Regions from separate parts of the Streptomyces sp. NPDC088254 genome, predicted to be linked through region 1. Evidence: riboswitches for the same ligand, from Rfam matches in the RefSeq annotation. Region 1 holds a riboswitch; each other region holds the start of a gene.
What was found. Region 1 has a riboswitch for cyclic di-AMP ahead of ACIOC0_RS21150 (M23 family metallopeptidase). Riboswitches for the same ligand answer to the same signal wherever they lie in the genome.

Region 2: another riboswitch for cyclic di-AMP. It lies ahead of ACIOC0_RS27690 (NlpC/P60 family protein); the one in region 1 lies ahead of ACIOC0_RS21150 (M23 family metallopeptidase).
Region 3: another riboswitch for cyclic di-AMP. It lies ahead of ACIOC0_RS00780 (C40 family peptidase); the one in region 1 lies ahead of ACIOC0_RS21150 (M23 family metallopeptidase).

Annotation. Positions count from the first base shown of each region.
Region 1 covers NZ_JBIURQ010000007.1:108,510-111,758, reverse strand. The annotation lists gene ACIOC0_RS21155 (GntR family transcriptional regulator) at 1-416, opposite strand, end outside; gene ACIOC0_RS21150 (M23 family metallopeptidase) at 644-1,405, opposite strand; cyclic di-AMP (ydaO/yuaA leader) riboswitch at 1,419-1,586, opposite strand; gene ACIOC0_RS21145 (M16 family metallopeptidase) at 1,793-3,181, opposite strand; gene ACIOC0_RS21140 (M16 family metallopeptidase) at 3,178-3,249, opposite strand, start outside.
Region 2 covers NZ_JBIURQ010000010.1:144,506-147,754, forward strand. The annotation lists gene pcrA (DNA helicase PcrA) at 1-1,335, opposite strand, end outside; cyclic di-AMP (ydaO/yuaA leader) riboswitch at 1,605-1,780, shown strand; gene ACIOC0_RS27690 (NlpC/P60 family protein) at 1,789-2,970, shown strand; gene ACIOC0_RS27695 (hypothetical protein) at 3,022-3,249, opposite strand, start outside.
Region 3 covers NZ_JBIURQ010000001.1:162,231-165,479, reverse strand. The annotation lists gene ACIOC0_RS00790 (ATP-dependent Clp protease proteolytic subunit) at 60-686, shown strand; gene ACIOC0_RS00785 (hypothetical protein) at 694-999, shown strand; cyclic di-AMP (ydaO/yuaA leader) riboswitch at 1,367-1,558, shown strand; gene ACIOC0_RS00780 (C40 family peptidase) at 1,562-2,035, shown strand; gene ACIOC0_RS00775 (ATP-binding protein) at 2,082-2,540, opposite strand; gene ACIOC0_RS00770 (helix-turn-helix domain-containing protein) at 2,753-3,249, shown strand, end outside.

The DNA of each region.
Region 1 (3,249 bases):
CCGCAGGCCTGGGCGAGCGTCTCGTGGAACCAGCCGCCCAGGGAGCGCAGGTCCTCGCTGCCTCCCCGCCTGGCGCGCTCCTGGCCCAGCCGGACCAGGCCGCGCAGCACCTTCAGATGCGCCTCGGTGCGCCGCTGGGCGGCCCGGGACGCGCCGAGCGGCTCCAGCAGCAGTCGCATCTCGAGCAGGTCGGCGGCCTCCTGCTCGGTCGGTTCCGCCACGCACGCGCCCGCATGCCGTCGGGTGACGACGAAGCCCTCCGCCTCCAGCGTGCGCAGCGCCTCGCGGACGGGGACGCGCGAGACTCCGTAGCGGCGGGCGAGCAGTTCCTCGGTGAGGCGGCTGCCGCGCTCGTAGACACCCGCGACGATGTCGTCCCGGATGGCCGTGCACACCGAGTGCGCCGGAATACGCATGACCGACCTCCGCCTTTGTCCCCGCGAAACGTCGACGAGTGACGTCCGTTCCGTGACTCTATTGCAATGTGCGGGAATTTCCGATGGCGGGCCGGAATCCATGGATATTTTTTGGACAGCGGAGGCGATGAAGCGGGGAAAACGGCAAAAGCCCGGCCCCCGGAGGACGCTGTCGGTGCGTGCGTCCCCCGGGGGCCGGGGCTGTGGGTTCGGTGCGCCGTGCGGCGTCAGACGTTCAGGCCGTGCTTGCGGAGATAGGCGACGGGGTCGATGTCCGAGCCGTACTCCGGGCTGGTGCGGGCCTCGAAGTGCAGGTGCGGGCCGGTGACGTTGCCGGTGGCGCCCGACAGGCCGATCTGCCGGCCCGGGGTGACCTGCTCGCCCACCGAGACGCTGATGGACGACAGGTGGCCGTACTGGGTGTACGTGCCGTCGCTCATCCGGATCACGACCTGGTTGCCGTAGGCGCCGCCCCAGCCGGCCTCGACAACGGTGCCGAGCCCGACGGCGTGCACGGTGGTGCCGCTGGAGGCGTGGAAGTCGATGCCGGTGTGGCTGCCGGAGGACCACAGGGAGCCGCCGGACTTGTAGCTCGTGGAGACGTACGAGCCGCTGATCGGCGGGACGAAGGTGTTCAGGCGCTTGCGCTCGGCGGCGCGGGCGGCACGCGCCCTGGCCGCGCGCTCCTCCCTGACCTTCATGGCTGCCATGACGGCGGCCTTCTTCACCTCGGCGGCCTCCTGGGCCGCCTGCTGCTGGGCGGCGGCCTGGTCGTCGACCTGCTGGGCGACGGAGTCGCCGACGTTGACGACCGGGACGAGGCCGGTCTGCTCGACGGAGGGCGTGGGCTCGGCGGCGACGGCGGAGCCGGAGGCGACGGTGGCGATGACGCCCGTGGTGGTCAGTGCGGCGATGCTCGCCGCGCGCGCGGAGGTGCGCCGCATCCGACCGGGACGACGGTGCTTCCCGGTGGCGCAGGTGAACGCCATGAAGTTGAGCGGTCCTTTCCTTCCCTCTCGCCTACCGGGTTAGCTGACGGGTTCGGAGCAGGAAGGTCTCCTACGGACCCCCTCGCGACTCGCGCGGGCGTCCGATTCACCCCAGGGACTTCACAGTTGGGTCCCCGGCTCCCCTGGCTCGCGCCGTACGGGGACTCGGCGATGACTGTCCGGTGCCGCGGGTGCGGCGCAGTGCCCGACGGACAGCCCGGACGAACCTAGACGGGGCCGCTGTCAATTCCCAAACAGAAGCCGCCTTTTGTAGCGCATCCCACAGGGCAGACGGGCAGTCACTCCCGCAATTCGGACATCATCCGGACAACAGGGAGTCCCGGTGACACATACGTCACCGGGACTCCAAGCGCGCGTGCGGGTGGGTCAGTCGGCCGTGACGACCTTCACCTCGCCGATGCCGAGAGCCTCGACCGGCGCCTTGATCTGCGCCGCGTCACCGACGAGCACGGTCACCAGACGGTCCACCGGGAAGGCGCTCACGGCGGCCGCGGTGGCCTCCACGGTGCCGGTGGCGGCGAGCTGCTGATAGAGCGTCGCCTGGAAGTCGTCCGGCAGGTGCTGCTCGACCTGGTCGGCGAGCGTGGCGGCGACGGCCGCGGCGGTCTCGTACTTCAGCGGCGCCACGCCGACGAGGTTCTGCACGGCGACGTCGCGCTCGGCGTCGGTCAGCCCGCCCTCGGCCAGGGTGCGCAGCACCTTCCACAGGTCGTCCAGCGCGGGGCCGGTGTTCGGGGTGTCGACCGAGCCACTGATCGCGAGCATGGCGGCGCCCGAGCCGTCCGGAGCGGACCGCAGGACCTGCCCGAAGGCGCGCACGCCGTAGGTGTAGCCCTTCTCCTCGCGCAGGACGCGGTCCAGACGGGAGGTGAGGGTGCCGCCGAGGCAGTACGTGCCGAGCACCTGCGCGGGCCACACGCGTGCGTGCCGGTCGGGTCCGATACGGCCGATCAGCAGCTGCGTCTGGACGGCGCCGGGGCGGTCCACGATGACGACCCGGCCGTTGTCGTCGGCGGTGACCGGCGGCACCGGGCGCGGCTGCGCGGCGGAACCCGTCCACGTGCCCAGGGTGTCGCCGAGGAGCGCCGCCAGGTCGACGTCGGTGAGGTCGCCGACGATCACGGCGGTGGCCGTGGAGGGGCGGACGTGCTTCTCGTAGAAGGCGCGCACGGCCGCGGAGTCGATGTTCTCGACCGTCTCCGCGGTGCCCTGACGGGGGCGCGACATGCGCGCGTCGGCCGGGAACAGCTCCTTGGAGAGCTCCTTGGCCGCACGCCGGGAGGGGTTGGCCAGCTCGTGCGGGATCTCGTCCAGGCGGTTGCGGACGAGGCGCTCGACCTCGCTGTCGGCGAACGCGGGCGCCCTGAGGGCATCGGCGACCAGGCCGAGGGCCTTGGCCAGCCGGGAGGCGGGCACCTCCAGGCTCACGCGGACGCCGGGGTGGTCGGCGTGGGCGTCGAGGGTGGCGCCGCAGCGCTCCAGCTCGGCGGCGAACTCCTCGGCGGAGTGCTTGTCGGTGCCCTCGGAGAAGGCGCGCGCCATGATCGTGGCGACGCCGTCCAGGCCGGCCGGCTCGGCGTCCAGGGGCGCGTCGAGGAGGACTTCGACGGCGACGACCTGCTGGCCGGGGCGATGGCAGTGCAGGACGGTCAGCCCGTTGTCGAGGTTTCCGCGCTCGGGCGCCGGGAACGCCCACGGCTTGGCGTCGCCCGCCTGCGGCTGGGGGTGGAAGTCCATCGTGGCGAGCTCGGTCACTTGGTCGCCTCCTCGTCGTGGTCGTCGGCGGTGGTCGCGGCGCCGTCGGCGCTCTCCGTGCCCTCGGT
Region 2 (3,249 bases), on a different contig from region 1:
CTCTTCGAAGACACGGGACTGCGCGTTGGTGCGGTAGAAGACGGCGACGTCCTTGGCCTTCGCGTCGCCCGCGTCGGTGAGGCGGTCTATCTCGTCGGCGACGAACTGCGCCTCGTCGTGCTCGGTGTCGGCGACGTAGCCGGTGATGCGCGCGCCCTCACCCGCGTTGGTCCACAGGTTCTTGGGGCGGCGGGACTCGTTGCGCTCGATGACCGCGTTGGCGGCGGACAGGATCGTCTGGGTGGAGCGGTAGTTCTGCTCCAGCAGGATCGTCGTCGCGTCCGGGTAGTCCTCCTCGAACTGGAGGATGTTGCGGATGGTCGCCCCGCGGAAGGCGTAGATCGACTGGTCGGCGTCGCCCACGACGCACAGCTCGGCCGGCGGCACGTCGTACGTGCTCGGCGGCACGTCGACGGGGTGCTCGGGGGTGCCGACCAGCTCGCGGACCAGGGCGTACTGGGCGTGGTTGGTGTCCTGGTACTCGTCGACCAGGACGTGCCGGAAGCGGCGGCGGTAGTGCTCGGCGACGTCGGGGAACGCGCGGAGCAGGTTGACCGTCGTCATGATCAGGTCGTCGAAGTCGAGGGCGTTCGCCTCGCGCAGCCGCGACTGGTACATCGCGTAGGCCTGGGCGAGCGTCTTCTCGAAGCCGTCGGCGGCCTGGGCGGCGAAGTCCTCCTCGTCGACCAGCTCGTTCTTCAGGTTGCTGATCTTGGCGCTGAAGGACTTGGGCGGGTAGCGCTTGGGGTCGAGGTCCAGGTCGCGGCAGACCAGGGCCATCAGACGCTTGGAGTCGGCGGCGTCGTAGATCGAGAACGACGAGGTGAAGCCGAGCTTCTTGCTCTCACGGCGCAGGATGCGCACGCACGCGCTGTGGAACGTCATCACCCACATCGCGTTCGCGCGCGGGCCGACGAGCTGCTCGACGCGCTCCTTCATCTCGCCCGCGGCCTTGTTGGTGAAGGTGATCGCGAGGATCTGCCCGGGGTGGACGTCCCGCTCGGCGAGAAGGTGGGCGATGCGGTGGGTCAGCACGCGCGTCTTGCCGGAGCCCGCCCCGGCGACGATGAGCAGCGGCGCGCCGGCGTGGACGACGGCGGCGCGCTGGTTGTCGTTGAGCCCCTCCAGGAGCGCGGCGGCGTCGATGACCGGGCGGGGGGCGCCGTCGCGGTAGTGGGCGTCCCGGTCCGGGGGCACGTCGAACTTCCCGCCGAACAGATCGTCCGGAACCGACTCCGGAGTGTGATCGTCCTCGGGCGGAGGCGGGGGCTCCTCCTCGTGGCCGCGCGGGGCCTGGAGGTCCGCCAGGAAGCTGTCGTCAAAGAGGCTGCTCATCGCTCTCCGAGTCTAGGGTGCCGCACCGACAACCCGCCGCCGTCCCGGGAACATCACCACCCGGCGGGCATGGACATGCAGGATCAATCTGCCCAGAACATGAGAAAGAACATCTATCCTCCACATCAGTCACAGAACGCCAGAGACCTGACCGAGAGTCACGGAAATGTATCGGGGCATATCACCCCTCAACCTTCACAGGGGTCACAGCAGTTGGCTACCGTGCCCGGAAGGCCGTACGCCCCCCCACCGGCGAACCCCGCCGGACCGCGCGGCCTCCGCCGAGTCCGGCGCGCGCCCTCGCGGCAGCCGGAGCCGGGGACCCACCGAGACCTTGGGGTGAATCGGCCGCCCGCCCCCCGCAAGGGCGCGGCCGTAGGGCAACCCTTCCGAAGCACCCGCCCGAACCCGACAGCTGACCCGGTAGGCGGAGCACGGAAGGAGTCGCCTCCCTTGGCGTCGCAGCACCGCAAGCCACGCTCCCCGGGCACGCGCGTAGCGGGCATACGCACCCCCGCCCTCGCCACCGCCGCCCTCGCCTCCGTGGCGCTGCTCTCGCAGACGGCTCAGGCCACGCCTTCCGCCGACGGCAAGCCGAGTCTGGAGGAGGTCGAGAAGAAGGTCGGCGACCTCTACCGGCAGGCGGAGTCGGCGACCGAGAAGTACAACGCCGCCAAGGAGAGGACGGCCCAGCAACGCACGCGCGTGGACGGCCTCCTCGACGACGTCGCCCGGCGCACCGAGAAGCTCAACGAGGCGCGCGAGGAGCTGGGTTCCTTCGCCGCCGCCCAGTACCGCACCGGCGCCTCCGCGCCCGACACCGCGACCTTCCTGCTCGCGGACACCCCGCAGGACTACTTCGACCGGACGCAGCTGATGGACCGGCTGACCAGCCGCCAGAAGGAGTCGGTCGACGCCTACGTCACCGAGCAGTCGGCGACGATGAAGAAGCGGCAGGAGGCGTCCCAGAGCCTTCAGACGCTCACCGCCTCACAGAACGACCTGAAGACCGCCAAGGCCACCGTCCAGAAGAAGCTCAGCGACGCGCGCGTGCTGCTGTCGCGGCTGACCTCGCAGGAGAGGGCGCGGCTCGCCGAGATCGAGAAGCGCAAGCAGCAGGAGGCCGCGCGCAAGGCGGCGGAGCTGGCGCGGCAGCAGGCGGCGGAGCGGGCGGCGGAACGGGAGAGGAGCGCCGGCTCCTCCGGGTCGGACGCGCCGTCCGCGCCCTCGTCGCCCTCTTCGTCATCCTCGTCCCCGGCCGCCGACGCCTCCTACGGCACCAAGGCGGCGAAGGCGCTCGCCTACGCCCGCGCGCAGATCGGCAAGCCGTACGTCTGGGGGGCCACGGGGCCCGATTCCTACGACTGTTCCGGGCTCACCAAGGCCGCCTGGAAGGCCGCCGGGGTCTCCCTCCCGCGCACCACCTACGACCAGGTCGGCGCCGGCACGACGGTCTCCGTGGCCGACGCCCGGCCCGGCGACCTGATCTTCTTCTACGACGACGTCACCCACGTGGGTCTCTACATCGGCAACGGCATGATGATCCACGCGCCCAAGCCCGGGACGTACGTGCGCGAGGAGTCGGTGTTCTACGACGGGGAGTCCGCGATCCACAGCGTGGTCCGGCCGGCCTGAGCCGGGGCACGGGGGCACCGGTCGGGTGTGCCGGGCCCCTGTCCTGCCGCGTCAGGTCCAGAGCACCGCGATGAAGACGTTGGCCACGGTCAGCGCGCCGACCAGCCCGAACAGCGGCTTCTCCACGCTCTCCTCGTCCCGCTTCACGTAGACGAGGCCGAGGATCACGATCAGCAGGGCGAGCTTCACACCGATCTTGATGTTGTTGACGGCCTGGTCGTCCGCCTGGTTGAGGCCGACCAGGACGACACCGGTGACCAGCATCGTCGCCGCGCCGTG
Region 3 (3,249 bases), on a different contig from region 1:
CCCATTCTAACGTCACGTACATACTGTACGTTCTGTACAGAACAGAAGGAGGGGCACCCATGACCCGACCGCTCGCCCGCCACGTCCTGCCCGAGTTCACCGAACGCACCGGCACCGGGTACATGACCCTGGACCCCTACTCGAAGCTCCTGGAGGGGCGGATCGTCCTGCTGGGGACGCCGGTCGACGACACCGCGGCGAACGACGTGATGGCCCAGCTCATGTACCTGGAGCACCGGGACCCGGATCGCGACGTCTCGCTGTACCTCAATTCCACCGGCGGTTCGTTCAGCGCGATGACGGCCCTCTACGACACGCTCCGGTACGTCGGCTGCGACGTGGCGACCACCTGCCTCGGCCGGGTCGGCGCCCACGCGGCCGTGCTGCTGGCGGCGGGCGCGCCCGGCAAGCGGTACCTGCTGCCGGGGGCCAGGGTGGTGCTCGGCCAGCCGGCGCTGCCGGAGCCGGTGCGGGGGCAGCCCAGCGACCTGGCGATCCAGGCCGAGGAACTGATCCGCACCCGCACCCTGATGGAGGAGCTGCTCGCACGGCACACCGGGCGCAGCCCGCGGCAGGTGGCCGCGGACCTCGAACGGGACCAGATCCTCGACGCGCGGGAGGCCGTGGCGTACGGACTGGCGGACGGGATCGTGCCGGACCGCCGGACCGGCCCGGGCGCGAGGTGAGCCGCCGATGCTGCCCGAACTGCCGCCGCTGCCCGCGCTGACCCGCGCAGAGGCCGAGCTGATCGACGGTTACCTGGCGGCGGTCGACCTGCTCGGCCGCATCAACCCCGCCCGCCACGGGGACACCTACCGTGGGCTGCGCGCGGCCCAGGCGCTCGTGGGCCGGGCGGTGGCGCTGCGGGACGCCCTGACGCTGATGCACCAGCGGGGCGAGCACGAACTGCACGCGCCGACGCTCGCGCGGGCGCTGCGCGTGCTGGACGGGGAGCGCAGGGCGGCGCGCGTCGCGATGCCGCCGCTCTCGGACGGCTGACGGGGTGCCCGCCGGACCCGGACGGGTGGCCCGGCGCGCCCCTCGTCCGGCCCGGAGCCGAAACGGACCAAATGGCGTACGGCTGTTCGGAGGAGTTGTCGCTGCTCCTTATGGACCCTTGCGGTTGCGCGCCGGGACCGCCGAGCGGGAGACGCGAGGGATTCCGGTGCTGGTCGGAGGCTCACAGCGGCCGGACATCTGATCGATCATCAGCTTGTTCACCCGAACAGGTGAGTGGTGAGTAACCCCACAAATACCCGGTTCCGTTGGGATTTTCGGACATCGATAGGCCAAGATCCCTGACTGACGACAAGACCCCGCCACAAGCGGCGGGGCGATCCGCGCGGACGCCGAGTCCTGCCGCCGTTCGGATGACAGGTCGACAGAAGTGCATCGGCAGGAGTGGAGGACCCAAGCACGACGGGTCGCCGGCACGGTCGTCTCCGCACTGGAGGCGCCGGGTCGAGCAGCCCTTGGGGTGAAGCCGCGCGAGCGGCCGGGCAACTTTGTCAGCCCGAATCCGACAGGTCATCCTTCACAGGCGGCTGACGAAGGGTTGCGCATGACTGCGCTCAATCGTGTCCCGTCGCTCATGGCCCGGGCCGGTACGGCCTCGGCGTTCGCCATCGCCGCCGTCGGCGGCTCGATCATGGTTCCGGGCATCGCCGCCGACGCCGCGGCCGCCACGCCGGCGTCGAAGGCACTCCAGGTCGCGGCCTCGAAGAAGGGATCCCCGTACAAGTACGGTGCCACCGGCCCGAACAGGTTCGACTGCTCCGGGCTGACGATGTACTCGTACAAGAAGGCGGGCAAGACGCTGCCCCGTACGGCGGCCCAGCAGTACAACAAGACGCGCCACATCGGGGCGTCCGGCCGCAAGGCCGGAGACCTGGTGTTCTTCCACTCGGGGTCGAACGTCTACCACGTCGGGATCTATGCCGGGAACGGCAAGATCTGGCACTCGCCGAAGACGGGCGACGTGGTGCGGCTCCAGAAGATCTGGACCAAGAGCGTCTGGTACGGCCGGGTCAAGTAGTCCCGCTCTTCGGCCCCCCGCCGGCCGCCAGGGCCTGTCCGGCGCGTCATGCCGCGGGCGCGGGGCTCGGCGGAACCGGTTCCGCCGGGAGGGCCCACGGAAGCTCGATCGACACCGTCTTGCCGCCCTCCCGGGTGGGGCGGACGCGGAGTCTGCCGCCGTGCTCGGCGGTGAGACAGCGGATGATCACCATGCCCCGGCCGTTGTCCTGCTGGACAGCGGCCGGCAGGCGTCTGGGGAAGCGGGGGTGGCTGTCGGTGACGCCGATGCGCAGGCGCTCGTCCCGGTCGAGCACGAGGTCCACCGTGAACGTGGGCGACAGCCCGAAGGTGTGCTGAACGGCGTTGGTGGCCAGTTCGGAGACGATGAGGCGGATGGTGTCGGACACGTCCGCGTCCGCCGGCAGTCCCCACTCCCCGAGGGTGTCGAGTGCGAAGGCGCGGGCCGTGGACACCGAAGCGGGGTCGCTCGGCAGAGTGAGGGAGGCTTCCAGATGGTCTGCCATGGCGACGTCGTCCCTTTCCCACGGGACCGGAGTCCGACACGGTGCGGATGGTTCGAGTACGGTCCCGGACTGGTGCTTCGTCGCCAGAGTGCCATCACCGCCTCACGCCCGGGCGGCGATCCACCAAGAAGTGCATATATCTGTCGCCCGATGCGGTGAACTCTGCTACGGCAGAGCGTATTTGCACGGCCCCCAGGAGTGAGGAGCGCTCCATGCAGCACGGTCCCGCGGTGCGCCGCCGGAAACTGGGCGCGGAACTGCGGGCGTTGCGCACCGGGGCCGGCCTCACGAGCGATGAGGCCGCGCGGCTCGTGGGCTGGCACCAGTCGAAGGTGAGCCGGATCGAGACCGGCTCCAGCGGTGCGAAACCGGCCGATGTGCGCTCACTCCTCGACGCCTACGGCGTGGGCGACCCCCAACTGCGCGAGGTCATGCTCGCGTTGGCCGGCCTGGACGACGGCGCCGGAAGGGACCACTGGTGGCACGCCTACCGGGGTGTCCTTCCGCCCACCTACCGGGACTTCATCAGCCTGGAGTCCCAGGCCCGCGCGATGCGCACACTGGAGACGACCGTGGTCCCGGGCCTGCTCCAGACGGCGGAGTACGCCCGCGCGGTGACCCGGGCCGCCGTGGGGGGAGTTCCGGAGGAGCGGCTGGACACGCTGGTGGAGGTGCGGCTGACCCGGCAGGAGGTGCTGCGGGCCCGTCC